Regions from separate parts of the Streptomyces sp. MAR4 CNX-425 genome, predicted to be linked through region 1. Evidence: predicted binding sites of a transcription regulator. Region 1 holds the regulator's gene; the other holds the start of a gene.

Evidence for each region. The regulator HspR, encoded in region 1, represses chaperone genes until heat shock. The targets are predictions, from matches to a motif close to TTGAGNNNNNNNNNCTCAA.
Region 2: the regulator HspR is predicted to act here: its motif matches at 5,181-5,199, upstream of lon (endopeptidase La).

What each region holds. Positions count from the first base shown of each region.
Region 1 is NZ_JBMDLF010000003.1:597,578-611,994, forward strand. Features, by position in the region: gene ACHZ99_RS12395 (NACHT domain-containing protein) at 1-1,510, shown strand, start outside; gene ACHZ99_RS12400 (heat shock protein transcriptional repressor HspR) at 1,520-1,993, opposite strand; gene dnaJ (molecular chaperone DnaJ) at 1,999-3,189, opposite strand; gene grpE (nucleotide exchange factor GrpE) at 3,268-4,065, opposite strand; gene dnaK (molecular chaperone DnaK) at 4,062-5,954, opposite strand; gene ACHZ99_RS12420 (heterodisulfide reductase-related iron-sulfur binding cluster) at 6,295-8,619, shown strand; gene ACHZ99_RS12425 (Yip1 family protein) at 8,995-9,891, shown strand; gene dcd (dCTP deaminase) at 9,898-10,473, opposite strand; tRNA gene ACHZ99_RS12435 (tRNA-Gly) at 10,876-10,949, shown strand; gene ACHZ99_RS12440 (cyclase family protein) at 11,079-11,957, opposite strand; gene ACHZ99_RS12445 (methyltransferase) at 12,048-13,055, opposite strand; gene ACHZ99_RS12450 (SDR family NAD(P)-dependent oxidoreductase) at 13,269-14,072, opposite strand; gene ACHZ99_RS12455 (helix-turn-helix transcriptional regulator) at 14,195-14,417, shown strand, end outside.
Region 2 is NZ_JBMDLF010000008.1:256,188-270,604, forward strand. Features, by position in the region: gene ACHZ99_RS23060 (multifunctional oxoglutarate decarboxylase/oxoglutarate dehydrogenase thiamine pyrophosphate-binding subunit/dihydrolipoyllysine-residue succinyltransferase subunit) at 1-2,112, opposite strand, end outside; gene ACHZ99_RS23065 (HAMP domain-containing sensor histidine kinase) at 2,416-3,555, opposite strand; gene ACHZ99_RS23070 (response regulator transcription factor) at 3,552-4,298, opposite strand; gene ACHZ99_RS23075 (spermidine synthase) at 4,378-5,115, opposite strand; gene lon (endopeptidase La) at 5,223-7,673, shown strand; gene ACHZ99_RS23085 (hypothetical protein) at 7,850-8,527, shown strand; gene ACHZ99_RS23090 (hypothetical protein) at 8,524-9,561, shown strand; gene ACHZ99_RS23095 (lysozyme) at 9,752-10,630, opposite strand; gene ACHZ99_RS23100 (MarR family winged helix-turn-helix transcriptional regulator) at 10,867-11,340, shown strand; gene ACHZ99_RS23105 (MarR family winged helix-turn-helix transcriptional regulator) at 11,360-11,848, opposite strand; gene ACHZ99_RS23110 (alpha/beta hydrolase) at 11,991-12,977, shown strand; gene ACHZ99_RS23115 (protein phosphatase 2C domain-containing protein) at 13,094-13,864, opposite strand; gene ACHZ99_RS23120 (ATP-binding protein) at 14,096-14,417, shown strand, end outside.

The sequences.
Region 1 (14,417 bases):
GATCGCCGCACTCGGCGACGCGGCGGCCGTGCTGGAGCACTTCCGCGACCGCAGCGGCCTCCTCCGCGAACCGGGACCGGACGCGGTCGACTTCGTCCACCGCACGTTCCAGGACTACCTGGGTGCGCGGGCAGCGGTGGAGGAGGGCGACATCGGCGTGCTGGCGGCCCACGCGGCGGACGACCAGTGGGAGGACGTCATCCGCATGGCGGTGGCGCAGGGGCGCCCGCGCGAGCGCGAGGAGATCCTGCGGGAGCTGCTGAAGGCGGCGCAGGCGCGGGAGGGGGTACGTATCCGGCTGCTGGCGGCGGCGTGCCTGGAGCAGGCGGCGGAGCTGGCCCCGGCGGTCCGGGAGGCGGTGGAGCGGGAGACGGAGGGGCTGATCCCGCCGGCGACGACGGTGGAGGCCCGGGCGCTGGGCGCGGTCGGCGGCCCGCTGGTGCTGGACCTGCTGCCGGGCCCGGAGGAGACGGACGTCCCGGACCTCGTCACGGTCGCCGCCAGCCACGTGGACTCGGAGCGCGCCGTCCCGTTCCTCGCCCGCTACGCCACGCACCCCTCGCTGGCGGTCCGCCGGCAACTCGCCTGGGCCTGGCACCGGTTCGACACCGAGGAGTACGCGCACGAGGTCATCGACCGCCTCGACCCCGACGGGCTGTTCTTCACCGTCACCTCCGACGCCGAGCTGCGGGCCCTGCGCGGGCTCGGCGGGCGCCCGATGGTCGACGTGCGCGGCGGCCCGCTCGACCCGTACGAGCTGCGCGAAACCCTCGCCACGTTCCGGCTCACCGAGCTGATCATCCGCAACCAGCACGCGCTGGGGGACCTGGACTTCCTGCGCGGCCAGCACGAGCTGGGCCACCTGCGGCTCACCGAGTGTCTCGGCCTGCGGTACGCCTCGGCCCTCGCCGACCTGCCCGTACGCCACCTGATCCTGGACGGGGTGCCGGAGCTGGGCGCCAGCACCCCCGAACTGCTCCCCGCACTGCCGCGGCTGAAGTTCCTCTCCCTGTCGCCGGACCGGACGCACCCGCTCGATCTCGGCACGCTGCCGCCGCTGCCGGAGCTGACGAGCCTCAACCTGCTGACCGCCCGCACCTCCGGCCTTCGCCCCCTGGCCAGGCACCCCAAGCTCACCGACGTGTACCTCGGCTGGCGGCACGAGGCCGCCGCGGACGACTGGGCGGCGCTGGCGGCGCTCCCGGGGCTCGACGCCCTGCGGTCCCGGCCGGACCTGCTGGCGGTCGCCCCCGCCGGCGCCGCGCTGCCGGGTGTCCGGTTCCTCGGGCTGATCGACGACCGGCCCGCCGGTGAGCGCGACCTGGCCCGGCTCCCGCAGCTCTTCCCCCGGCTCGACCACCTCGTGCTCGACCTGCCCCCGGAGAGCCCGCTCGACCTCTCCCCGCTCGCCGGACTCGACCTGCTGGAACAGGTCACCCTGCGGGACCACATGCGAAACCTCCACGCCGGGCTCCCGCCCCACGTGGAGGTCACGTACCTCGCCGACTGAGCCGCAGGCTCAGCCCCGCTTCTTCTTCGGCTTCCACACCACCAGCGCGCTCGTCTGCTGCACCTGCTGGTACGGCACCAGGTCCCGCCGGTACGACGCGTGCACCTGCGCCTCCCGCTGGGCCATCGCCGACGCCGCGCCCTCCACCGCGTCCGTCAGCTCCGCCACCTTCGCCTGGAGCGCGGCGACCTGCGTCTCCAGCTCGATGATCCGCTTGATGCCGGCCAGGTTGACGCCCTCCTCCTGGCTCAGCGTCTGCACCTGCCGCAGCAGCGCGATGTCCCGCGCCGAGTACCGCCGGCCGCGCCCGGCCGTGCGGTCCGGGGAGACCAGGCCGAGGCGGTCGTACTGGCGGAGGGTCTGCGGGTGCAGACCGGAGAGTTCGGCGGCCACGGAGATGACGTAGACCGGCGTCTCCTCGGTCAGCTCGTACGGGTTGCGGCCGCGGGCGCCGCCGGCGCCGCCGCCGTTCCTGCCGTTCATCGTCGTCAAGCTCCCTTCGCGGCCTTGAACAGCTCCGCGCGCGGGTCTTCACCCACGGTCGCCTCCCGGTACGACTCCAGCGACTCGCGTGCCGTGCCGTCCGTCTCCTTCGGCACCGCCACCTCGACGGTGACGAGCAGGTCCCCGCGCGTGCCGTCCTTGCGGACGGCGCCCTTGCCGCGGGCGCGCATCGTACGTCCGTTGGGGGTACCCGGCGGCAGCTTCAGGGTGACCGGCGGGCCGCCGAGCGTGGGCACCTTGATCTCCGCGCCGAGGGCCGCCTCCGGGAAGGTGACGGGGACCGTCACCAGCAGGTTGTCGCCCCTGCGGCCGAAGACCGGGTGGCCGTCGACGTGGACGACGACGTACAGGTCGCCGCCCGGTCCGCCGCGCTCGCCCGGGCCGCCCTTGCCGCGCAGCCGTATCCGCTGCCCGTCCTGCACCCCGGCCGGGATGCGGACCTGCATCGTGCGGGACGACTTGGCGCGGCCGCTGCCCTTGCAGACGTCGCAGGGGTCCTGGGCGATGAGCCCGCGGCCCTTGCAGTCGACGCACGGGTCGGTGAGCGAGAAGCCGCCACCGCCGCCGCGGGAGACCTGACCGGTGCCCACGCAGGTCGGGCAGACCCGCGGAGAGCCGTTCTTGTCGCCCGTGCCGGCGCACGTCTTGCAGGGGGCCGACGACGACATCCGCAGCGGCACCGTGGCGCCCTCGATGGCCTCCGTGAAGCTGAGGGTGACCTCCGACTCGATGTCCTGGCCGCGGCGCGGCTGGGTGCGGCCGCCGCCGCGGTTGAACAGCCCGCCGAAGACGTCGCCCAGGCCGCCGCCGAAGCCGCCGGTGGTCGTCTGGCCGCCGGGGCCGCCGGCGCCGCCGGGGCCGGAGCCGCCGAAGAGGTCGCCGAGGTCGAAGTTGAACGAACCGCCGCCCGCGCCGGGGCCCGGGCGGAAGCCGCCGTTGCCGAAGAGCGTGCGCGCCTCGTCGTACTCCTTGCGCCGCTTGGGGTCGCCGAGTACGTCGTTGGCCTCGGAGACCTCCTTGAAGCGCTCCTCGGCCGCCGCGTCGCCCTTGTTGGCGTCCGGGTGGAACTGCCGGGCGAGCTTGCGGTACGCCTTCTTGATCTCGGCCTCGGTGGCGTCCTTCGGGACGCCGAGAACCTTGTAGTAGTCCTTCTCGATGAAGTCCTTCGTACTCACTCCCGGCGTCCCTCCTCTCGGCCCTCGGCTCCCTCGGCGACGGCTCCGGCGGCTGTGACGGCTGCGGCGGCTATGGCGTCACCCCTCGTCCGGGCCACCGCTGTCCGTTTCTTCCCCGGCGGACCCGCCCTTCGCGGACCCGGAGGCGTCCGGTCCGCCCGCGTCCGCGGCGCCGGGGGACTTCGTCCCGCCGCCGTCCGCGTCGGCCTGCTTCCCGTCCTCCGCGTCGTCCGTTCCCTGCGCTCCCGACACCGTCGCACCCGGCTGCGGCTCCGCCACGGCGACCCGCGCGGGGCGGATCGTCCGCTCGCCGATCCGATACCCAGGCTGCAGAATCTGCACGCACGTGGTCTCGGTGACATCCGGCGAGTAGCTGTGCATCAGCGCCTCGTGGATCAGCGGGTCGAAGGGCTCGCCCTCCTTGCCGAACTGCATGAGCCCCATCTTGGCGACGACGGTCTCCAGCGACTCGGCGACCGACTTGAACCCGCCGACCAGCTCCTCGTGGTCCCGGGCCCGGCCGATGTCGTCGAGCACCGGCAGCAGCTCGGTGAGCAGGTTCGCGATCGCGATCTCCTTGACCGCGACCCGGTCCCGCTCCACCCGCCGGCGGTAGTTCTGGTACTCCGCCTGGAGCCGCTGCAGGTCCTTCGTCCGCTCGTCGAGCGCCTTGCGGGCCTCGTCCAGACGGCCCGACAGGGGGCTGTTCGCGTCCCCGCTCCCGGCGGCCCCCGACCCCGGCCCGGCTCCGTCGGCGCGCCGGGCGCCGGCGGGCGGGGTGCCCGCGCCGGCCTGGCCGCCCGGCTGTGCCTCCGCTGCCTCCGCGTCGTCGGGGACGTCGGGCTTCTCCTCGAAGCCCGGGGTCTCCTCCGTCACGCGGCACCGTCCTTGGGCTTGTCGTCGTCGACGATCTCGGCGTCGACGACGTCGTCATCGGCGCCGCCGGCGGGGCCGGAGCTGTCGCCCGCGGCGCCCGGGGCGTCGCCCTGCGCCTGCTGCGCGCCCTCGGCGCCGGCGGGGCCGCCGGCGGCCTGGGCGTCGGCGTACAGCGCCTGGCCGAGCTTCTGGCTGGTGGCGGCGGCCTTCTCGGTCGCCTCCCGGATGGCGGCGGTGTCGTCGCCCTTCAGCGCCTCCTTGAGGTCGCCGACCGCGGACTCGACCTCGGACTTCACGTCGCCGGGGACCTTGTCCTCGTTGTCCTGGAGGAACTTCTCGGTGGTGTAGACGACCTGCTCCGCCTGGTTGCGGGTCTCGGCCGCCTCGCGGCGCTTGTGGTCCTCCTCGGCGTACTGCTCGGCGTCGCGCATCATGCGCTCGATGTCGTCCTTCGGCAGCGCGGAGCCGCCGGTGACGGTCATCTTCTGCTCCTTGCCGGTGCCGAGGTCCTTCGCGGCGACGTGCATGATGCCGTTGGCGTCGATGTCGAACGTGACCTCGATCTGCGGCACGTTCCGCGGGGCCGGGGGCAGGCCGGTCAGCTCGAACATGCCGAGCTTCTTGTTGTACGCGGCGATCTCGCGCTCGCCCTGGAAAACCTGGATCTGCACCGACGGCTGGTTGTCCTCGGCCGTGGTGAAGGTCTCCGAACGCTTCGTCGGGATGGTGGTGTTGCGCTCGATGAGCTTGGTCATGATGCCGCCCTTGGTCTCGATGCCGAGGGACAGCGGGGTGACGTCGAGCAGCAGGACGTCCTTGACCTCGCCCTTGAGGACGCCGGCCTGGAGGGCGGCGCCGACGGCGACGACCTCGTCCGGGTTGACGCCCTTGTTGGCCTCCTTGCCGCTGGTCAGCTCCTTGACCAGCTCGGCGACGGCCGGCATGCGGGTGGAGCCGCCGACGAGGACGACGTGGTCGATCTCGGACAGCTCGATGCGGGCGTCCTTGATGACGTTGTGGAACGGCGTCTTGCAGCGCTCCAGGAGGTCCTGGGTGAGCTGCTGGAACTGCGCCCGGGTCAGCTTCTCGTCCAGGTGCAGCGGGCCCTCGGCGGACGCGGTGATGTAGGGCAGGTTGATCGTCGTCTCGGTGGACGAGGACAGCTCGATCTTCGCCTTCTCGGCGGCCTCGCGGAGCCGCTGGAGCGCCATCTTGTCCTTGGACAGGTCGACGCCGTGGCCGTTCTGGAACTGCTTGACGAGGTAGTCGACGACGCGCTGGTCCCAGTCGTCGCCGCCGAGGTGGTTGTCGCCGTTGGTCGCGCGGACCTCCACGACGCCCTCGCCGATCTCCAGCAGCGAGACGTCGAAGGTGCCGCCGCCGAGGTCGAAGACCAGGATGGTCTGGTCTTCCTTCTCCATGCCGTACGCGAGGGCCGCGGCGGTAGGCTCGTTGACGATGCGCAGGACGTTCAGGCCGGCGATCTCGCCGGCCTCCTTGGTCGCCTGGCGCTCGGAGTCGTTGAAGTACGCCGGGACGGTGATGACCGCGTCGGTCACCTTCTCGCCCAGGTACGCCTCCGCGTCCCGCTTGAGCTTCTGCAGGATGAACGCGGAGATCTGCTGCGGCGTGAACTCCTTCTCGTCGATCGGCTGCTTCCAGTCGGTGCCCATGTGCCGCTTGACGGACCGGATGGTCCGCTCGACGTTGGTGACCGCCTGGCGCTTCGCCACCTCGCCGACGAGCACCTCGCCGTTCTTGGCGAAGGCGACGACGGACGGCGTGGTCCTGGCGCCCTCGGCGTTGGTGATGACGCTGGGTTCACCGCCCTCGAGAACACTGACGACAGAATTCGTCGTGCCCAGGTCGATGCCGACCGCACGTGCCATGTTGTCTATCCTCCGGATTCAGGTGCTCTGCCTTGAGCTGGTCAGGCTCAAGAGTGCCATGGGCGGCCCGCCAGGCGCAATTCAGCTGAGTCAATCAGACTCAAGTTTTGTGCGTCAGCCCAGGTGGGAACGGGTTTTCGGGGTACGGGCCGGAGGTCGCGCCGACGCCGGAGGCGCGACGCACGTCACCGGCCGGGCGGCTTCAGCGGCCCGGGCCGCCCGGGTACCCTCAGGCGGGGAAACGGTAAGTTACCGCTTAGTAGTAGCCGGGTAGGCCGAGACCGGGCACAGCAGAGCAGGACAGCAGCACACACGCAGCAGACAGGCCGAGGAGCCCTCCATGCAGCTCGCCGCCATCGTCGTATCGCTGGTGATCACCGCGGTCGGCGTCGCGCTCTTCGCTCGCGCCGTCGGGCAGATCGTCGCCTTCATCCGCCTCGGCACACCGGTCCCCGCCGGCAGCCGCACCGACGACCCGGTCGCGCGCAGCGCCACCCTGGCCAAGGAGTTCCTCGGCCACACCCGGATGAACCGCTGGGGCGTCATCGGCTTCGCGCACTGGTTCGTCGCCATCGGCTTCCTCACCCTGGTGCTGACGCTCGTCAACGCCTTCGGGCAGCTCTTCCAGGCCGACTGGCTGCTGCCGGTGATCGGCGGCTGGCTGCCGTACGAGCTGTTCGTGGAGTTCATCGCGCTGATGACCACGGTCGGCATCCTCACGCTCATCGCGATCCGGCTGCTGAGCCTGCCGTCGAAGGCCGGCCGCAAGTCGCGCTTCGCGGGCTCGACGATGTGGCAGGGGTACTTCGTCGAGTACGTCATCCTCGTCATCGGAATCTGCATCCTGGTGCTGCGCGGGCTGGAGGGCGCGCTGCACCACGTGGACTCGTACGAGGCCGCCTACTTCGTGTCGTACCCCGTGACCGCCGCCGTCGACGGGATGGACACCGGCTCCGTACAGAACCTCGTCTACCTCGTCGCGATGGTCAAGATCTCGGTCTCCTTCATCTGGGCGACCGTCCTCGGCCTCCACACCACGATGGGCGTGGCCTGGCACCGCTTCCTCGCCTTCCCCAACATCTGGTTCAAGCGCAACGCCGACGGCGCGGTCGCCCTCGGCCCGCTTCAGCCGATGGTCTCCGGCGGCAAGCCGATCGACTTCGAGACCGTCTTCGACGACGAGGGCGGCGAGGAGGCCGTCTTCGGCGTCAGCCAGGTCGAGCACTTCTCCTGGAAGGGCATCCTCGACTTCTCCACCTGCACGGAGTGCGGCCGCTGCCAGTCGCAGTGCCCGGCCTGGAACACCGGCAAGCCGCTGTCGCCCAAGCTGCTCGTCATGTCGCTGCGCGAGCACGCCGCCGCCAAGGCCCCGTACCTGCTCGCCGGCGGCGGCAAGACCGCCGAGGGCGAGGAGAAGGCCACCGCCGAACAGCTGGCCGACGTCCCCGCCGGCGCGCTCGCCGAGGCCGAGCGCGCGCTGATCGGCACCGCGGCGGAGCAAGGCGTCATCGACCCCGACGTGCTGTGGTCCTGCACCACCTGCGGGGCGTGCGTCGAGCAGTGCCCCGTCGACATCGAGCACGTCGACCACATCGTGGACATGCGCCGCTACCAGGTGATGATCGAGAGCGCGTTCCCGTCCGAGGCGGGCACGATGCTGAAGAACCTGGAGAAGAAGGGCAACCCCTGGGGGCTGGCCAAGAAGCAGCGCCTCGCGTGGACGAAGGAGCTGGCGGCGGACACGGGCATCGAGATCCCGGTCGTCGGCAAGGACGTCGAGGATCTCTCCGAGGTCGACTACCTGTACTGGGTGGGCTGCGCGGGGGCGCTGGAGGACCGCGCGAAGAAGACCACCAAGGCGTTCGCGGAGCTGCTGCACATCGCGGGCGTGAAGTTCGCGATCATGGGCGGCGACGAGAAGTGCACCGGCGACTCGCCGCGGCGCCTGGGCAACGAGTTCCTCTTCCAGCAGCTCGGCGAGGAGAACGTCGCGATGCTCAACACGGCGTTCGGCGCTGCGTCTGACAGCGGCTCCGCCGCGGGCTCGGACGAAGGGGTGACGGTCGAGAAGGCGAAGAAGAAGATCGTCGCCACCTGCCCGCACTGCTTCAACACCATCGCCAACGAGTACCCGCAGCTCGGCGGCCACTACGAGGTCATCCACCACACGCAGCTGCTCCAGCACCTCGTGGACGAGGGCCGGCTGGTCCCCGTCACGCCGGTCGAGGGGATCATCACGTACCACGACCCCTGCTACCTGGGCCGGCACAACAAGGTCTACACGCCCCCGCGCGAGATCATCGCCAAGGTCCCGGGCGTACGGAACGAGGAGATGCACCGGCACAAGGAGCGCGGCTTCTGCTGCGGCGCCGGCGGCGCCCGCATGTGGATGGAGGAGCGCATCGGCAAGCGGATCAACGACGAGCGCGTGGACGAGGCGCTGTCGCTGGATCCGGACATTCTGTCCACCGCGTGTCCTTTCTGCCTCGTGATGCTTACGGACTCCGTAAACGGCAAGAAGAACGCGGGGGCGGCGAAGGAGTCGCTGGCCGTCGTGGACGTGGCGCAGCTGTTGCTGGACTCGGTGAAGACGCCGGCGGACGAGCCGCCCGCGGACGGCGGCGGGGCGGCGGAGAGCGAGCCGGAGCCGCAGCCGGCGACGTAAGGGCACGGTACGGCGAGACTGTTCGACGAGCGGAACGCGGAACGGGGGTACCACAGGCAACCCCCCACGGCGGCCGGTCCCGTGCACCTGCGGGGCCGGCCGCGGGGGTGCCGGAGCGGGGAGCACCCCGGGCCGTACACGGAATGCCACCTTCTGTCACCGTGCAAGTCAACTGGGCATATTCGTACAACCTTTGGCCACGGCAGGCGGTCTTCCGAGCACGGCCAGGGCCCGGACCTCCCCCGGGCCGGGTCCTGGCCACCCCGCGTCCCGTAGGGCGGAACCCCTACGGGACGGGCCGGTCCGGCCGCAAAGGTCCCCCGTATTCCGGGGCACCGGTGACCCGGGCCCGGAAGACCGGGTACGTTCGACTGCGTGGCAGGATTCAGAAGGGGCCGGGGACACCAGTCCCCCGGCGGCGGGCAGCAGGGACCACCGCGGTACGGGCAGGGGCAGCCGCCGCACGGCGGCGGCCAGTGGCAGCAGCCCCATGGCGGCCAGGCCCCGGGCCCCGAGTACTACGGCGGCGGCCCCGACCCGTACGCCGCCGACCGCCCCGGCAACACCCAGCCGTACGGCATCGGCGCGGCGCCGGACGCCTACGGCCCGTACGACGACGGCCGGTACGGCAGCCACCACGACGGGCGCTACGACGACGGGCGCTACGACGACAGGCGCTACGACGATGGCCAGGTCTACCGCGCCGGCCAGGCCGCGGCCCCGCCCATAGGCCCGCGGCTGCACTGGAAGGACCTGCTCCGCGGCATCGTCCTCCACCCCAACCGCACCTTCTGGCAGATGCGGGACCACAGCATGTGGGGCCCCGCGGTGACCGTCAGCTTCCTCTACGGCCTGCTCGCCGTCTTCGGCCTGGAGCAGGCGCGCGACGAGGTGCTCGACTCGACGATCTCCACGAGCATCCCGTGGATCATCGCCACCGGCGTCGCGGTCACGCTCAGCGGCCTCGTCATGGGCACCGTCACGCACACCCTCGCCCGCCAGCTGGGCGGCGCGGGCGCGCTGGCCCCGACCGTGGGCCTGGCGATGCTGGTGGTGGCGGTCACGGACGCGCCGCGGCTGCTGGTCGCGATGTTCATCGGCGGCGAGCACACGTTCGCGCAGGGCGTGGGCTGGCTCACGTGGCTGGCGGCGGGAGTGCTGCTGACGTCGATGGTGAGCAAGTCCCACGACCTGCCGTGGCCGCGGGCGCTGGGAGCGTGCTCGATCCAGTTGGTCGCGCTGCTCTTCCTGATCAAGCTGGGCACCCTGTAGGGCCCGTCAGACGGCCGTCCGGTGGAAGTTGAGGTACGACCGCGACGGCGTCGGCCCCCGCTGCCCCTGATACCGGGAGCCGTACTTCGCGGACCCGTACGGATGCTCGGCGGGCGAACTCAGCCGGAACATGCACAGCTGCCCGATCTTCATGCCCGGCCACAGCTTGATGGGCAGGGTGGCGACGTTGGACAGCTCCAGCGTCACGTGCCCGCTGAACCCGGGGTCGATGAACCCGGCGGTGGAGTGCGTCAGCAACCCGAGCCGCCCGAGGCTGGACTTGCCCTCCAGCCGGGAGGCGATGTCGTCGGGCAGCGAGACGACCTCGTAGGTGGAGGCCAGCACGAACTCCCCGGGATGCAGGATGAAGCACTCGTCGCCCTCCGGCTCCACGAGCCGCGTGAGGTCGCTCTGCTCGACGGCGGGGTCGATGTGGGGGTAGCGGTGGTTCTCGAAGACCCGGAAGTAGCGGTCGAGACGCACGTCCACGCTGGACGGCTGGATCATCACGTCGTCGAAGGGCTCGATCCGCACCCGCCCCGCGTCGACCTCGGTCCGGATGTCCTTGTCAGAGAGCAGCACGCCCCGACCCTACCGGCTGCCCGCCCGGCTACCGCGCCTCGCCCTTCCCCACCGGCACGACGTTCCGCAACCGCGCACAGCGCGGACACCGTACGAGCCCGCCGGACCCGATCCGCCGGGCGGCACCGACGTTCTGCATCGGGAGCGAGGTGGTGCTGAAGACGTGCCCTTCGGCACATCGGACGACGGTGGACTCCATCAGACTCCTTCCCCGTAACGCAACAAAAGCCACACTACGGGACCATTCGCCCCCACCCAACCCCGGCCGCGCCCCCACCGTAACCCCAACTCCCGCCCACACCCGCCCCCTCCACCCCGGACACGGCCACGCCCCCCGACGGCCTCGCCGGGGGGCGCAGATACGGTAGAGTGGCAGCGACGAAGCGCCCCGAGGGGCGCTGCGCGGGCGTAGTTTAATGGTAGAACATGAGCTTCCCAAGCTCAGAGCGCGGGTTCGATTCCCGTCGCCCGCTCCACATCGAATCCCCAGGTCAACGGCCTGGGGATTGTTCGTTGTCCGGACCAACAGGGGTTCATCGCGTCGGTGCAATGGCAGCGCCCGGGGTGGGAGTGCCCGAAGATCGTGACGGTGGTGAACTGCGCGGTCAGAACATCGCGAGGGGGTTGACCGGTACGCCGGTCAGGCCGTGGACGCGGGGTGGAGCGACGGTGAGCAGGAAGCTGTGGCGCTGCAGTCGCGTGCACAGCTTCGCGAGGTCATCGAGTTGGGGCACGTCGATCAGGGGCATCGCCATCCGGCCGAGCGCCACCCCGTGCAGCGGGGAGGGTTCGTCCGGGTTCAGGGGCGGATGCGCGTCACCCCTGTCCGGGGCGACGAGGGCGACCCCTCGGCGGTGCATCCATCGAACCGCGTCCATGCTGATTCCCGGGCTCGGTACGTCGTGGGGCGCGCGTCCCGTCCAGCCGAGTCGGACCACCAGTGCGTCACCGGAGCCCACCGTGACTCCCTGCCGCTTCTCGGCCTGTTCGAAGTCGTGTGACGTCACCGCGTAGGCGGGCGGAAGGGGGCCTTCGACGGCCAGGTCGAGCAGGACCCCACGTGTCACTATCCCGGCGGCGAAGGCAGCCGTCGACGCGTGCGTGATGCCGACGGGGGTGACGACCTGTTCCCTCGGGCGGCCCGGGTAGACCTGGCCGTCGGTCGACCAGTGTGCGAGGGCGTCGAGGTGCGTCGACTTCCAGTGGTGGTGGTGGACCACCGACAGATCGGCTGCCACCGGTCCGCCGGTGTGGGACACCATCTGCTGCACCGGCGACGACTCGACCGTCTCGGGCGAGAACGGGCTGAAGAACATCGCGTTCGGCGTGATCGGCTGCGCCAGTGACACCCACTGGCCGGTCCGCGCCTCCGCGGCGGCCCTGGCGCGTACCTCGTCGGTGATGAGGTTGAGGGTGCCCAGTTCGTCGTCCGGCCCCCATCGGCCCCAGTTGTCCGGCAGGTTCGCCTCACTCGTACCGGTCATGTGCACGGCCCCTTTCTTCACGTTGTCTTGCGGCAAGCCGCGGCTTGCTTCCGGGGTCTTCTTCCTTACGCTGCCGGCCGCCTTCGCCGTTCACGCACGCCGCGCGTCCGCGCCGGACGAGGCAGGTACGGCCTCCAGCACTGACACCAGAGAGGCAGAGGCGGACATCCTGGAGAGAGTCAGGCCCGCCCGCTGGAAGAGGCGCTGGAACTCGTCGACGCTCCGTTCCCGTCCGGTCGCCAGAGCCATCATGTTCAGGTCCATCAGTGGTGGGAGCCCGGGCTCTCCCGGCCGGTCGACGATGAGTTCCGCGATCAGCACCCGCCCACCGGGGGTGAGCGAGTCGCGGCAGTTCTCCAGGATGCGCACGGCGGAGTCGTCGTCCCAGTCGTGGAGAACGAACTTCAGGAGGTGTACGTCGCCGGCCGGGACCTTCTCGAAGAAGTCGCCGTCGACGAAGGTGAACCGGTCGGCCACGTCCAGTCGCTCAGCGGAGGCCATGGCTTCGGCGTGGGCGTGGGGCAGGTCGAGCACCACGCCGGTCAGCTCCGTGTGGCGCAGCATGAGGGTGTGGATGAAGTTGCCGCTGGCGCCTCCGACGTCCACGGCGGTCCTGGCGTCCTTCAGGTCGATGACGTCGGCCAGTTGATGGGCCAGACCCTGGGTCATCGCGTTCATGGAGGCGGTGAAGACCGCGGCTTCCTCCGGGTGCACGGCGAGCCAGTCGAAGATGGGGGCGCCGAGGGTGGCCACGGTCTGCGGCGAGCCCGTGCGTATCGCCTTGGACAGGTTTCCCCAGGGCGCCCAGTGGGAGGCCGTGCCGTCGTACAGTGCCAGGTCGCGCAGTGAGCCGGGCCGACCGGCGCGCAGGGTCCGCAGCAGCGGCGTGGCGGTGAACCGCTCACCGTCCTGGCAGCGGGCCAGACCGACCGAGGCGCACGCGCGCAGGAACCGGAACGTCGCCTGGGGATCGAGTGACTCGGCGTCCGCCACCTCCGCGGCGGTGGCTCCAGCCGGGTGCAGATGGTCCGCGATGCGCAGTTCCGCCGCGGTGCGCACGACCTGAGTCACCCAGTATCCGGTGATCATCTGCAGCATGCGGCCGGTGTCTCCCACCGGCGGTTCAGCGGCCCCGGCAGGGACGAGAGGATGTTCGAAGAGTGCCATGTCATTCTTTCTGGATGAGTGCCGTCGCACGGGGTTACGGCGCTGCGCCTGAGGACCGTCGGCCGTGGCGGTGCACGCCGGCACGGGGAGGCCCGGCCACGGCGGCCCCGCGCCCCTTGCAGGCGAGGCCGCGGTCAGGTCGCGTCAGCGGTAGAGATCGGTCTGACCGTTCGACGCGGTCAGACCACCGTCCACGGGGATGTGCGCGCCGTTGACGTACGAGGCGCCGAAGCCGGCGAGGAACGCCACTACGGCGGCCACCTCGGTGGGGGCGCCAGGCCGGCCCATCGGTACACGGTCGTCGAACCGCTCGCGCAGCGGCGTGCCTTCGGCGAGCGCCGCCCGGATCGTCTCGGTGCTGGCCGTCACTCCGGGGTGGACGGCGTTGACCCGGATCTCCCGGCCGTGGTCGAGGGCCATCGCGTTGGTCAGGTTGACCACCGCTCCCTTGGCCGTGTTGTAGACGGCCTGCCTCCAGTCTCCGCGCACGCCACCGACGGAGCCGATGTTGACGATGGACCCGCCGACCACGCGCAGGTGGGGCAGGGCGGCGCGGGAAGCGAAGAACACGCCGTCGACGTTCACGCTCATCATGGCGCGGTAGTCGTCCTCGCTCGTGCTCTCCACGGTGCCCGGCAGCGCGAGCCCCGCGTTGTTGACGAGGACGTCGAGATGCCCGTAGCGCTCGGCCACCCCGTCCATGAGGGCGGTGATCGCGGTCAGGTCGGAGACGTCGCCGACCCACGGGTGCATGTCGCCCCCGTCCGGGCCGCTCTCGACGGCCCTGCGCAAGGTCGATTCGGTACGCCCCACCAGTACCGTGGTGTATCCGTCGGCGGCGAAGCGGTGTGCGATGGGGACGCCGAGGCCGCCGCCCGCACCGGTGATCACAGCCACGCGGCCGTTGTGGTCGCGTTCGTCGCACTGGTGGTAGGGCTGCTCGTTCACCAAGTCCTCCTGATCTGTCAGTGCTTCGCACACTAGGGAGATCACGTAAGCCTCGGCATGAACCCATGCGACAACCGACTGGAACATCAGCGACACACATCCTGGATGCAGACTTGTGGACCATGGACGACAAGCCCGCATCCTTCTCACTCGACTCACGTCGTGTGGCCGCCGCCGGTCGGCACGACTACGAGCAGAACTGGTGCGCCCACATCGGAGAGGAGTTCCCTCTCCCCACGTTCAGCGCGGCGACCGCGGCCGACTTCCGGCTGCGCTTCCGTGCCGCGAAGGTGCAGGACGTGGCCCTCACCACCGTGGACGGTGTGTCGCCGGCACAAACGGCGG
Region 2 (14,417 bases), on a different contig from region 1:
GCCCTGCCCGGCGAACGCGGCGTCGCCGTGCAGCGCCAGCGGCAGCACGGTGAAGTCCGTGCCGCCCTTGCCGATGATGTCCTGCTTGGCGCGGACCACGCCCTCCAGCACCGGGTCGACGGCCTCCAGATGGGAGGGGTTGGCGGTGAGCGAGACCTTGATCTGCTCGCCGTCCAGCCCTGTGAAGGTGCCCTCGGTGCCCAGGTGGTACTTCACGTCGCCGGAGCCGTGCATCGACTTCGGGTCGAGGTTGCCCTCGAACTCGCGGAAGATCTGCGCGTACGACTTGCCGACGATGTTCGCCAGCACGTTGAGCCGGCCGCGGTGCGCCATGCCGATGACGACCTCGTCGAGGCGGGACTCGGCGGCGGCGTCGATGACCGCGTCCAGCAGCGGGATGACGGACTCGCCGCCCTCCAGCGAGAAGCGCTTCTGGCCGACGTACTTCGTCTGCAGGAACGTCTCGAACGCCTCCGCGGCGTTCAGCCGGCGCAGGATGCGCAGCTGCTCCTCGCGCTCCGGGGTGTCATGCGGGCGCTCGACGCGCTCCTGGATCCACTTCCGCTCCTTCGGGTCCTGGATGTGCATGTACTCGATGCCGGTGGTGCGGCAGTACGAGTCGCGCAGGACGCCGAGGATGTCGCGCAGCTTCATCATCGACTTGCCGGAGAAGCCGCCGACCGCGAACTCCCGCTCCAGGTCCCAGAGCGTCAGGCCGTGCTCGTTGACGTCGAGGTCGGGGTGCTTGCGCTGCTTGTACTCCAGCGGGTCGGTGTCGGCCATCACGTGGCCGCGGACCCGGTAGGAGTGGATCAGGTCGAAGACCCGGGCGGCCTTGGTGACGTCGTCGTCGTGGCTGGCGTCGATGTCGCGGAGCCAGCGGACGGGCTCGTACGGGATGCGCAGGGACTTGAAGACCTCGTCGAAGAAGTCGTTCTCGCCCAGCAGCAGCTGGTTCATGATCCGCAGGAACTCGCCGGAGGCGGCGCCCTGGATGACCCGGTGGTCGTACGTGGACGTCAGCGTCATCACCTTGGAGACGCCCAGCTTGTTCAGGGTGTCCTGGGAGGTGCCCTGGAACTCGGCGGGGTAGTCCATCGCGCCGACGCCGAGGATCATGGACTGGCCGGGCATCAGCCGCGGCACGGAGTGCACGGTGCCGATGCCGCCGGGGTTGGTGAGCGAGCACGTCACCCCGGTGAAGTCGTCCATGGTCAGCTTGTTGGCGCGGGCGCGGCGGACGATGTCCTCGTACGCCTGCCAGAACTCGAAGAAGTTGAGCGTCTCGGCCTTCCGGATGGCCGCGACGACGAGCTGGCGGTCGCCGTTGGGCTTGACCAGGTCGATGGCCAGGCCGAGGTTGACGTGCTCGGGCTTGACCAGGGTGGGCTTGCCGTCCTTCTCCGCGAAGGAGTGGTTCATCGACGGCATCAGCTTCATCGCCTGGACCATCGCGTACCCGATGAGGTGGGTGAAGGAGACCTTCCCGCCGCGGGCGCGCTTCAGGTGGTTGTTGATGACGATGCGGTTGTCGAAGAGGAGCTTCACCGGGACCGCGCGGACCGAGGTGGCCGTCGGCAGCTCCAGCGAGGCGTTCATGTTCTTGGCGACGGCGGCGGCCGGGCCGCGCAGGGTGACCAGCTCGGGGCCGGCGGCGGGGGCCGCGGCGGCGGGCTGGGCGGCGGCGGGCCTGGCCGCCGGCTGCGCGGGCGCGGCGGCCGGCTTGGCCGCGGGCTTGGCCACGGCCCGGCCGTCGGCGGGCGCCGCCGGGGCGGCGGGCTGCTGCGGCGCGGCGGGGGCCGCGGGAGCGGCCGGCGCGGGCTGGGCCGGCGCGGCGGCGGCCTGCCTGCCGTCCGGCGACGGGGGTGCGGCGGGGGCGGGCTGCGCCGCCGTCGTCGCCGCCCCCTGGTTCCCGGCGGCGGCGCCGGGCTTGTAGTCGGCGAAGAAGTCCCACCAGGCCCGGTCCACGGAGTTGGGGTCCTGGAGGTACTGCTGATAGATCTCGTCGACGAGCCACTCGTTGGGACCGAACGCCGCGGCAGGGTCCCGGCCCTGGCCCGGCTCTTCGGTACGGACGCTCGACGAGCTGCTCTTAGGGGACTGTGACGACACGGCGGCAACCGCCCTCTTCCGCTTCACAAGGTGATGGACAGCGGAAAACAAGGCTACGCCCCCCGAGCTGGAACGTGCAGGCCGCACCCGCCCGAGGTCGCGCAAGTCACAAAGCGAACGTGGTTTGGGCCCTGGTTTTGGCGGGAAAAAGAATCAGTTTGGCCGCGTTCGGCATGGGGGCATCAGGGCGGTGGCGCCGCGTCCCGGCGCCGTACCGGGCCGTTCACCGGCTGCTCTGCCGCCGTTGCGAGTCCGTTCCCACGCTCGGCCAAGGTCAAGTCTAGGTCAAGTGACGAACGGGCGTTAACCCGGAAGAGTGAGCCTGATCCGGCAGCCGCGGGGCGATTCGGCCACCCCGATCCGGCCGCCGTGCAGATCGACCGCCCAGCGCGCGATGGCCAGCCCCAGGCCGGTGCCGCCGCCGTCCGCCCCCTGGCCGCCGGGCACGCCGGTCTCCCGGCCGCGGTTGAAGCGCTCGAAGACCCGGTGCCGCTCGGCGGCCGGGATGCCGGGACCCTCGTCGAGCACCTCCACCTCCAGGCCGTCCGGCTCCGTACCGGAGCGGGCCCGCACGGTGACCCGGCCGCCCGGCGGGCTGTGCTTCACGGCGTTGTCGATGAGGTTCGCCATCACCTGGTGCAGACGCTCGGCATCGGCCCGTACGACCAGCTCCGGCGGCCACACGTCCAGCAGCAGCCGTACGTCGCCGCGCCCCCGCGGGCCGGGGGAGCCGGCCGGGTCGGCGGCGGCCTCCGGGGCGCCGGCCGCGCCGTGGGCGCCGCTGCCGAAGTGCGACTCCTTGAGCACCCCCGCGAGATACGGCTCCACCGAGAACCGCCGCAGCCGCAGCGGCACCACCCCGCTGTCGATCCGCGACAGGTCGAGCAGCTGCTCCACCAGCCGCCCCAGCCGCTCGGTCTGGCGCAGCGCCGTACGCATCGTGTCGGGGTCGGCCTCGGAGACGCCGTCCACGACGTTCTCCAGCACCGCGCGCAGGGCGGCGATCGGGGTGCGCAGCTCGTGCGAGACGTTGGCGACCAGCTCCTTGCGGTGCCGGTCGACGGACTGCAGGTCGGCCGCCATGCGGTTGAACGTCTGCGCCAGCTCGCCGAACTCGTCGCGGCGGCGGGTGGCCAGCCGGGCGGTGTAGTCGCCGTGCGCCATGGCGCGGGTGACCGCCGTCATCTGCCCCAGCGGCGACGTCAGCCGCTGGCCCACGAACTGCGTGATCAGCAGCGAGGCGATGAGCGAGAAGACCGTGATCAGCCGCACCTCCGTGGAGGAGCGGATCGCCACCCACACCAGCCCGGTGGCGATCACCACCGAGCCGATGACCAGCGCGCCCAGCGCGGCGTTCACCGACCGCAGCGGGTCCAGCGGGCGCAGCGCGTCCCACACCCGCCGCCAGAAGCCGGGCTCCGTGCCGCCGTCCGCCGTCGTCATGTGACGGGGGTCTCCAGCGCGTACCCGACGCCGTGGACGGTGCGTATCCGCTCCGCGCCTATCTTGCGGCGCAGCGCCTTGATGTGGCTGTCGACGGTGCGCGTCCCCGAGGCGTCCTCCCACTCCCAGACCTCCACCAGCAGCTGCTCTCGGGAGAGCACCGCCCGCGGCTGGTTCGCCAGGCACGCCAGCAGCTCGAACTCCGTCGGCGTCAGGTGTACGTCGTCGCCGCCGACCCGCACCCGCCGCTCGGTGTGGTCGATCTCCAGCTCGCCCAGGCGCAGCGTGTCGTCCCGGGCGGTGCCCGCCGCCAGCGTGGCGCGCTCCACGCGGCGCAGCAGCACGTGCACCCGCGCGGCCAGCTCGCGCATGGAGAAGGGCTTGGTCATGTAGTCGTCGGCGCCGACACCGAGGCCGACGAGCATGTCGGTCTCGTCGTCCCGCGCGGTCAGCATCAGCACCGGCACGAGCCGCTGGGCCTGCACCCGGCGGCACACCTCCAGCCCGTCGAAGCCGGGCAGCATCACGTCGAGCACGAGCAGGTCGGGCACCCACTCCGCGGCGGTCGCGACCGCTGCCGGGCCGTCCGCGGCCGTGCGTATCTGGAAGCCTTCGGCGCGCAGCCGCGCCGCTATCGCCTGCCCGATGGTCGGGTCGTCCTCGACGACCAGCACCCTGCGCTGGGCACCGGGCGTCACCGCGGCCGCGTGGTCAGCGCGGCCGGTCAGGGCTTGTCTGTCCATGGTTCGTGGCCCTCGCCGTCTCGTTCCCCGTAGGCCCTCCCGTTCAGCTAGCAGCGTATGGGGAGGTGACGCGCCTCGGCTACGGGTGTCTGTCCGGCGGGCGGACGCCGAGGTGGACGGCGTCGGGTACGCCGCGCCGCACCGGGATCTCCTCGGTGCCCACCGAAGTGAAGCCGGCGGCGCGCAGGGCGTCCTCGAACGCGGCGGAGGGGCGGGCCGACCAGACGGCGAGGACGCCGCCGGGGGTGAGGCGGTCGCGGCAGGCGGCGAGGCCGGCGGGGGCGTAGAGGCCGGCGTTGCCGTCGGTGACGGTCCAGTCGGGGCCGTTGTCGATGTCGAGGCAGACGGCGTCGTAGCGCCGGGGGGCCGTGGTGAGGTGGTCGAGGAGGTCGGCCTCGACGAGCGCGACGCGGGGGTCGGCGAGGGCGGGGCCGCTGAGGTGGGCGAGGTGCGCGGGCGCGCCGTTCCCGCCGGCGGCGGGGCCCGTGTGCCACTCGATGACCGCCGGCTCGCGCTCGACCACCGTGATCCGCCCCCAGCGCGGGTCCGCCGCCGCCTCGGCGAGCGAGAAGCCCACCCCCAGCCCGCCGATCAGCACCGCCGGGGCCGGGGTGGCGCTCCGCACGGCCGCCGCCGCGGCCCGGACCAGGGTTCGCTCCGAGCGGCCGTCGGAGGTATCCATGAGGAAGACGCCGTTCGCGATGATCTCGTGGTGCGCGCCGCGCCGCCGCAGCACGACCTCTCCGTACGGGCCGGACCTGCGCTCCACCGTGACCGCTGCGTTCGACGTGGCCGCCGCGTCGTTCTCGCTGCTCATGGGCCCATCCTGCCCGATCGCTCACAGCGAACAGACGGCCGGGAACACCACGGCGCCCCTCCGGGTTGAGTCCATGTAACTCAACTTGCATGCCGAAGGGGAGATCAATGGCTACTGAGTCCGACTCGCACACGCCGCTGGCCCTGCCCGTACTGCCGCTCGATTCCGCCGACCAGGACGTCGTGCTCCCCGGCATGGTCGTCCCGCTCGACCTCTCGGACCGCGAGGTGCGGGCGGCGGTCGAGGCCGCCCAGGCCGCGGCGCGCGGCAGCGGACGCAAACCACGGGTCCTGCTCGTTCCACGGGTCGACGGCACCTACGTGGGCACCGGTGTCCTCGGCCGCGTCGAGCAGGTCGGCCGGCTGGCCGACGGCGACCCCGGCGCGCTGATCCGCGGCGTCACCCGGATCCGTATCGGCGCCGGCACCACCGGCCCCGGCGCCGCGCTGTGGGTCGAGGGCACGGAGGTCGAGGAGTCCGTACCCGACCCGGTTCCCGGCGCCGTCGCCGAGCTGATGAAGGAGTACAAGGCCCTCGCGACCGACTGGCTGCGCAAGCGCGGCGCCTGGCAGGTCGTGGACCGCGTGCAGCAGATCGACGACGTCGGCCAGCTCGCCGACAACTCCGGCTACTCGCCCTTCCTCACCGCCGAGCAGCGCGTCGAGCTGCTGGAGACCACCGACCCGGTGGCCCGGCTGAAGCTGGCCACCAAGTGGCTCAAGGACCACCTCGCCGAGCAGGACGTCGCCGAGTCCATCGCCAAGGACGTCCAGGAGGGCGTCGACAAGCAGCAGCGCGAATTCCTGCTGCGGCGCCAGCTGGAGGCCGTGCGCAAGGAGCTGCGCGAGCTGGACGGCGACACGGAAGGCGACGAGTCCGACGACTACCGCGCCCGCGTCGAGGCCGCCGACCTGCCCGAGAAGGTCCGCGAGGCGGCCCTGAAGGAGGTCGACAAGCTGGAGCGCAGCTCCGACGCCTCGCCCGAGGGCGGCTGGATCAGGACGTGGCTCGACACCGTCCTGGAGATGCCGTGGAGCGAGCGCACGGAGGACGCGTACGACATCACCGGCGCCAAGGAGATCCTCGACGCCGACCACGCGGGCCTGGAGGATGTCAAGGAGCGCATCACCGAGTACCTGGCGGTGCGCAAGCGCCGCGCCGACCGGGGCCTGGGCCTCGTCGGCGGCCGGCGCGGCGGCGCCGTGCTCGCGCTCGTCGGCCCGCCCGGCGTCGGCAAGACGTCGCTGGGCGAGTCCGTGGCGCGCGCCATGGGGCGCAAGTTCGTCCGGGTCGCGCTCGGCGGCGTCCGCGACGAGGCGGAGATCCGCGGCCACCGGCGCACCTACGTCGGCGCGCTGCCCGGCCGGGTCGTACGGGCCATCAAGGAGGCCGGGTCCATGAACCCGGTCGTGCTGCTCGACGAGATCGACAAGGTCGGCTCCGACTTCCGCGGCGACCCGGCCGCGGCCCTGCTGGAAGTCCTGGACCCGGCGCAGAACCACACGTTCCGCGATCACTACCTGGAGGTGGAGCTGGACCTGTCCGACGTGGTCTTCCTCGCCACCGCCAACGTCCTCGAAGCCATCCCCGAGGCGCTGCTCGACCGGATGGAACTCGTCCGCCTCGACGGCTACACCGAGGACGAGAAGGTCACCATCGCCCGCGACCACCTGCTGCCCCGGCAGCTGGAGCGCGCGGGCCTGGAGACCGGCGAGGTCGCCGTCGCGGACGACGCGCTGCGCAAGCTGGCCGGCGAATACACCCGCGAGGCGGGCGTACGGAACCTGGAGCGCGCCCTCGCCCGGCTGCTCCGCAAGATCGCGGCACAGCACGAACTGGGCGACGCGAAGCTGCCGTACGACGTCGGCGTCGACCAGCTCCGCCCGCTGATCGGCCGCCCGCACCACACCCCCGAGTCCGCCACCGACCCCGCCGAGCGCCGCACCGCGGTCCCCGGCGTGGCGACCGGCCTCGCGGTGACGGGCGCCGGCGGCGACGTGCTCTACATCGAGGCGTCGCTCGCCGACTCCGAGTCCGGCGCGTCCGGGTTGACCCTGACCGGGCAGCTGGGCGACGTGATGAAGGAGTCGGCGCACATCGCGCTGTCCTACCTGCGCTCGCGCGGGGCGGAGCTGGAACTGCCGGTGGCGGACCTCAAGGAGCGGGGCATCCACCTGCACGTACCGGCCGGCGCGGTCCCGAAGGACGGCCCGAGCGCGGGCATCACCATGACGACGGCGCTGGCGTCGCTCCTGAGCGGGCGGCAGGTGCGCACGGACGTGGCGATGACCGGCGAGGTGTCGCTGACGGGCCGGGTGCTGCCGATCGGCGGCGTCAAGCAGAAGCTGCTGGCGGCACACCGCGCCGGGGTCACCACGGTGATCATCCCGAAGCGGAACGAGCCCGACCTGGACGACGTGCCGGCGGAGGTCCTGGAGAAGCTGGAGGTCCACCCGGTGTCGGACGTACGGCGGGTCCTGGAGCTGGCCCTGACCCCGGCCGACACGGCAGCGCCGGCGGCGCCGGATTCGGCACCGGAGGTGCCGCTGGCGGCCTGACGCCGCCCGGACCCACAGACACGGCCCCTCCCGACCACCCACCCGGGAGGGGCCGTCCGGCGTCCGGCGTCCGGCGGGGCCCGCGCAGGCGGGCGGGCATGGGCGCGGTGACGGAACCGGACGCGCGTTGGTAGCGTCCTGTTGCTCAACGTCCCCGAATCTCCGCTGGAGCCGACGTGGTCCGCCGCCGCCCCTTCCGTTCAGCCACCCTCGCGGCGGTCGCCGCCGCGGCCCTGCTGGTCTCCGCGTGCGGGGGCGACGACTCCGGGTCGTCGGACGACAAGATCGAGGGCGCGTCGCAGAGCAGCCCGGCGGCGTCGCCGTCGGCGTCGGAGAAGGGCACGGACCCGGACGCGCCGGAGATCGAGCTGCCGGCGAGCGTGGAACTGGTCTTCGGGGACTGGGAGTCGGCGGATCCGGAGGAGCAGGCGGTGCTGGACTCCGGCGCGCAGCGCCAGCGGGCCACGTACGAGGCGATCACCCAGGACCCGCCCAACCCGGACTCCGAGTACATCGCGCTCTACAACATGAAGGGCACGGGCGCCTGGACGTCCTTGCAGGACTGGATCGGCGAGTTCAAGGCCGCCAACGCCACCGTGGAGGGCACCTTCCGCTTCTTCGACCCGCAGGTGCGGGTCGCCGACAACGGCATCACCGCCACCCTCCGCTTCTGCTCCGACGAGCGCGACGTGGACCAGAAGAACCGTGAGACCGGCAAGGTCCTGACCCAGGCGGACCCGTACGAGTACGTCGAATACACCACGACCCTGCAGAAGAACGACGAGGGCGCCTGGCAGACGGCCAACGTCGAGAACAAGCGGGACGCTTGCGACGCCGGAGGGCTGGCGCAGTGAACCCCCGCAGACCGGTCACGCTCGCGGCCGTCACGGCACTCCTGCTCCTGCCGCTGACGCAGGACGCGCTCGCCCAGGGCGGCATCGGTCTGGAAGGCGACTCCGACCCCGGCGACGGCACCATCAGCGCCACCGCCACCCAGGTCGTCATCGAACAGACCGGCGGCGGCGAGCAGGGCGGGCAGCCCATCAGCGCGGTGGACACCAACTGGACGCCGCCCGCCTGCTGGCACGAGCCGGTCGCCACCCCCGAGGAACTGCGGGACGCCGTCAAGGCCATCGAGCCCCAGTCCAACCTCGTGCCGGTCAGCAGCAGCCTCCACTGGGGCGAAGACCTCATGTTCGAGTACTACCGCGACGGCGGCGACGGAAATCCCGAGAACTACAACCTCGACAAGCAGGGCGAGGGCATGTGGTGGCGCGCCGTGCGCAACCCCAACCGCGAGGACGAACTCGCCGCGGGCGAGTGCGACGACCAGCTCATGTTCTGGGCCGACAACGGCAACCCGCCCGACGTGCCCACCGCCATCACCCCCGAGATGCTCGCCGAGTACGCCTACGACTCCGTCAAGGTGCCCGACACCGAGATCGAGATGCAGCCCGCCGACGACCGGCTCAAGGTGAACCTGGCCACCTGGATCTGGCAGGAGCGGGCCGCCTTCGACGAGGTGCAGGTACGGGCGTCGCTGCCCGGCACCGACCTGTGGGCCGAGACCACCGCCACGCCCACGAGCCTGCGGCTCGACCCCGGGACGGAGGACGCGGTCGTCCACCCCGAGGGCGGTGAGTGCGCGATCGACGACGACGGCAGTGTCGGCCGCAAGTACAGCGGCGACGACGAGGCGGTGCCGGCGTGCGGGATCACGTACCACCGCTCCAGCGAGGCGGCCGGCGGCTCGTACGAGCTGAAGGCGTCGATCACCTGGGAGGTCGACTGGGTCGGCACGGGCGGTGCGGACGGGGACCTGCCGGACGGGGTCTTCGAGACGACGTACGACGTGACGGTGGAGGAGATCCAGACGGTGGTGCGCTGACCGGGACGCTTCCGGCCGCGGTCAACTCCTTCCCCCTGCCCGTGGCGGACGTCACTCCCGGCATGGTGGTCGACCTGCGCCGGGCGCTGGTCGACGCCGGGTGTCTGCCGGCCGGGTCGCCGGGGTGACGTGACCGCCGGTCTCTCCGGAGGAGCAGCTCTGGAGAGACCGGCGGGGTTCGGGTGGGGGATCAGCCGTTGTTGGCGAGGACCTGGAGGCGGTCGTAGGCGCCGTTGAACTTGTTGTGGTCGCCGACCGTCGGGCCGGTCGAGGTGTACTGCCAGAAGGTGTGGAAGCCCCAGCCGGCCGGGAGGGTGCCCGGGGAGGAGGCGTAGCGGGCGATCCAGAGCGGGTGGTTGCCGGCGAAGCCGCCGTAGTTGCCGGTGCACTGGACCCACCAGTTGGTGGTCGTGTAGATCACCGCGTAGCGGCCGGTGCGCTGGTGGTAGCGGCCCAGGAAGTCGCCGATCCAGTTGCGCATCGACGCCTGGCTGAGGCCGTAGCAGGTGGAGCCGTAGGGGTTGTACTCGATGTCGAGCACGCCCGGGAGGGTCTTGCCGTCGCGGGACCAGCCGCCGCCGTTGCCGGCGAAATAGTCGGCCTGGGCGGCGCCGCTGGAGACGTTGGGCAGCGCGAAGTGGTAGGCGCCGCGGATCATGCCGATGTTGTACGAGCCGTTGTACTGCTGGGCGAAGTACGGGTTCTTGTAGCCCGTGCCCTCGGTGGCCTTGTTGTACGCGAAGCGCACGCCGCTGTTCCAGAGCGCGGACCAGTTGACGTTCCCCTGGTGGCTGGAGACGTCGACGCCCTCGACGGTCGCGAGCGGGCCCGCGTCCGCGTCGGCGGGGGTGCCCGTGGCGCCGGTGCCTTCGTGGAGGCGGACGCCCGCGCCCATGTACGCCTCGCCGCGCTCGATGTCGTGCGGGTCGGGGTTGAGCCGGTCGCCGCCCGCCGCGGCGGCGGGGGTGGTGAGGCCGGCGACGAGGGCGAGGGAGGTGGCCGCGGTGGCGAGGGCGGCGGCGAGGGAGCGGCGGGCGGTGCGTGGGCGGATGCGTACTCGGGATGGCATGGGTTCCTCCGGGTGTGGGGGGTCCTCGGTCGTGCCGGTGGTGCCGGCGGGCGGAGGTGTGGAGGTGAGGGGCGCGGACGCTGTGCTTGGTGTGACCATGTCACTACGCTGTGCCGCAGGGAAAGAGGGTCCGACAGGTGCCTTTGGTCTACGCCTGCGAAATACTGGGGGAGCTGCGGCTTCTGCCGCTTCTGAAGAAAACTTTCAGCCCGTGGAAAGCCGGAAAGGGCTCTGACGTGCACAAGGCCGAATCCCCCGGAGGCAGGCGCGAGGACGAGGGGAGTGGTGTGGACCACGCCTTCCTCGATCTGGAGCGCGAGCTGGCGGTCTTCTACCGCCGGGCCCGCGGCATCGCGGCGGAGATGGCCCGCCAGGTGGACCCCGGGCTCGAACCCGGCGCGTACGCCATGCTGGCCCAGCTGGAGGGCGACGGGCGGCGCGCCAGCGAACTCGCCGGCTACTTCAACATCGGCAAGGCGACCGTCAGCCGGCAGCTGCACGCCCTGGAGGAACTCGGCCTCGTCGACCGCGAGCCCGACCCCGCCGACGGCCGGGCGGTGCTCGTACGGCTGACGGACGAGGGGCGGCGGCGGCTGCACCGCGTACGCGAGGCGCGGCACGCCGAGTACGTCGAGCGGCTGGCCGGCTGGGACCGCGCCGAGGTCGCCGAACTGGCCCGGCTGCTGGGCCGCTTCAACGAGCTGCGCTAGCGGGGGCCGGGGGGGGGGCTCAGCCGTGGGCGGCGAGGTTCTCCGACATGCGGCGCAGCAGCTCCTTCGCCTCCCGCTGCTCCTCCTGCGTCAGCCCCATCGCCGTGTCCAGCGACGGCACCACGACGTTCGCCTTCCGGCGCAGCGCCGTGCCCTCGGCCGTGAGCGACACCTCCACCAGCCGCTCGTCGTCCGCGCGGCGCTGCCGCTTCACCAGCCCGTTCGCCTCCAGCCGCTTCAGCAGCGGGGTCAGCGTCCCGTAGTCCAGGTGCAGCGCGGTGCCCAGGTTCTTGACCAGGGACGGGCCGTTCTCGTAGAGCGCGACCAGGACCAGGTACTGCGGGTAGGTGACGCCGAGCTTGTCGAGCAGCGGGCGGTACGCGTTCATCACCGCGCGCTGCGCGGAGTACAGCGCGAAGCACATGAACTCGTCCAGCTTGCGGAACTCCTCGCCGGTGTCCGTGCCCACGTCGGTGCCCGTGTCCGCGTCCGTGCCGGTGGTCGCCATGCGGGTCTCCTCTCTGCTCGTGCGGTCATCGTACCCGTCTGCAAGCTCAAAAGTTAATGCTGAGCGATTGACTTGCGCACAAGGTAATCGCGCTCTAGTGTTGTGGACGTCGAGAGCGAACGATCCGCAGAGGAGCACCGTCGTGTCCGAGAACCTCAAGCCCGCCGCGTACACCCCCGCCGCCCCCGTCCTGGAGCCCGCCGCCGCGGCCTTCGCCGAAGCCACCGCCACCCCGCCGTACCTGTTCGACCTCGGACCGGTCGAGGGCCGCAAGACCGTCGACGAGGTGCAGTCCGGGGAGATCGAGAAACCGGAGGTCGAGGAGGAGTGGGTCACCGTGCAGGGCGGGCCCGCCGGCTCGGTCCGGGCGCACCTCGTCCGGCCGGCGGGCAACCCCGGGCAGCTGCCGGTGATCCTCTACATCCACGGCGCCGGCTGGGTGTTCGGCAACGCGCACACCCACGACCGGCTGGTGCGCGAGCTGGCCGTGGGCGCGGGGGCGGCGGTGGTCTTCCCCGAGTACGACCTGTCGCCCGAGGCCCGCTACCCGGTCGCCGTCGAGCAGAACTACGCGGTCGCCCGCTGGGTCGTCGCCGACGGCGCGGCCCACGGCCTCGACGCCACGCGGATCGCGGTCGCCGGGGACTCGGTCGGCGGCAACATGGCGGCCGCCCTCACCTTGCAGGCCAAGGAGCGCGGCGACCTGCCGCTGGTGCAGCAGGTGCTGTTCTACCCGGTCACGGACGCGAGCTTCGACACCGGTTCGTACCGCCAGTTCGCGGAGGGGTACTTCCTGCGCCGGGACGCGATGGAGTGGTTCTGGGACCAGTACACGCCGGACGAGGCGCAGCGCGCCGAGGTCACCGCCTCGCCGCTGCGGGCGAGCGAGGCGCAGCTACGGGGGCTGCCGCCGGCGCTGGTGATCACCGCGGAGGCCGACGTGCTGCGGGACGAGGGCGAGGCGTACGCGAACAAGCTGCGCCAGGCCGGGGTGCCGGTCACCGCCGTCCGCTACCAGGGCGTCATCCACGACTTCGTGATGCTCAACGCCCTGCGCGAGACCCACGCCGCGGACGCCGCGATCAACCAGGCCGTCGCCGTCCTCAAGACCGCCTTCGGCGCCGCCTGACGGCCCGCACGGTCCCGTGCCGTCCGTTACCTGTCCAGTCCGGTCCAGTCCAGTCCCCGCACTCTGCCCGGAGCCCGGGCGGCCCCGCCGCGGCCGCCCGGGCTCCGGGCGTCGGCCTACAGCTCCACCAGCACCGCCGACGCGTCGTCGTGCACCTTCCCCCTGCGGTAGCGGCTGCGGTCCGCGTCCGCCAACTCCGCCGCCCGCACCTCGTCCACCACCCCTTGCGGACCCGCCTTCCGCAGCCGGCCCAGCAGCGCCGCCCAGTCGCCGAGGCCGAACACCTCCGTCCAGCGCGTCACCCCGTCCGTCAGCGCCGCCAGCACCGCCACCTCCGTACGCGGCACGCTGCCGGTGACCGCCAGGGCCGCGACCCCCGGGTCGGCGGCGGCGGTGAAGAAGCCGCCCTCGCGGTTGCGCATCTCCTCCGCCGGGCGGTCCCGGGGCAGCCGCGACAGCCGCGGGTCGAGCACCGGCCGGACCGTGCCGTCCGGCGCCTCCAGCAGCAGCGCGGAATCGCACAGCACCAGCTGCTCCACCGTCTCGCCGTCCCAGCGCGCCGCCGCCACCGTGGCCTGCGGGGTGCGCCGGTGGGTCAGGTCGCAGGCCGGGCCGTGGGCCGCGGCGGTGCGGCGGATCGCCTCCGCCAGGCAGTCCGCGAGCGAGGTGCCCGCGCGGGCGCCGGCCAGCTCCAGGAACGCGCCGCCGAGCCGCGCCACGAACCACGGCACCCCGTGCACGCAGCCGGTGTCCCCGTCCCGCGGCGGCGTCACGCCGTCCAGCACCACCAGCGCCCCGCCGGCGCCGGCGGCGGGGAGGGCGACGGCGGCGTAGTCCTCGTTCGGGGCGGGGGGAGCGGCGGGGTCGGTGGCCAGTTCGATGCGCATGATCCCAGTCTGCCGGTACGCGCCGTCCGCCCTCGGTGCCGAGCTGACGGCCCGGCGGCCGACAAGCAAACAATATTCGCTCGTTCGGGTGAGCGCCGGGGCAAAGTCCGCATGTGCGGCACCCCTGCTGCGAAGGTCAACCAGCGGGACCGAGGCGCTATCGGACTCAGTGGCAAACAGTCCGAAATGCAAGGACATCGAGCCCGCGGACAAAGAGTTGAAGGAGGGCCATTGCGGACCCCCGTGCAGCCGGATCGGCAGGAGGGCAGGGGCGCCCGGCGCGGCGGCGCGCGCGGCGCGGCGCGTACGCCGGAGCGTACGTCGGGGCGCACGTCGGCGCGCGCCAGGGCGGCGTACCTCGTCGTCGGCACCGCGGTGCTCGCGGCGGGCGCGCCCGGCCTGGTCAGCGCGGTCCGCGGCGTCCGCGCCGCGGACCCGGAGCGGCGGGCGCAGGCGGCGAGCGCGCTGCAACTGCACGGCGCGCTGCTGGCGTTGTGCGCGCTGCTGGCCGTGGGCGTCGTCGTCTACGCGGCCCGGGGCGGGCGGGGCACCG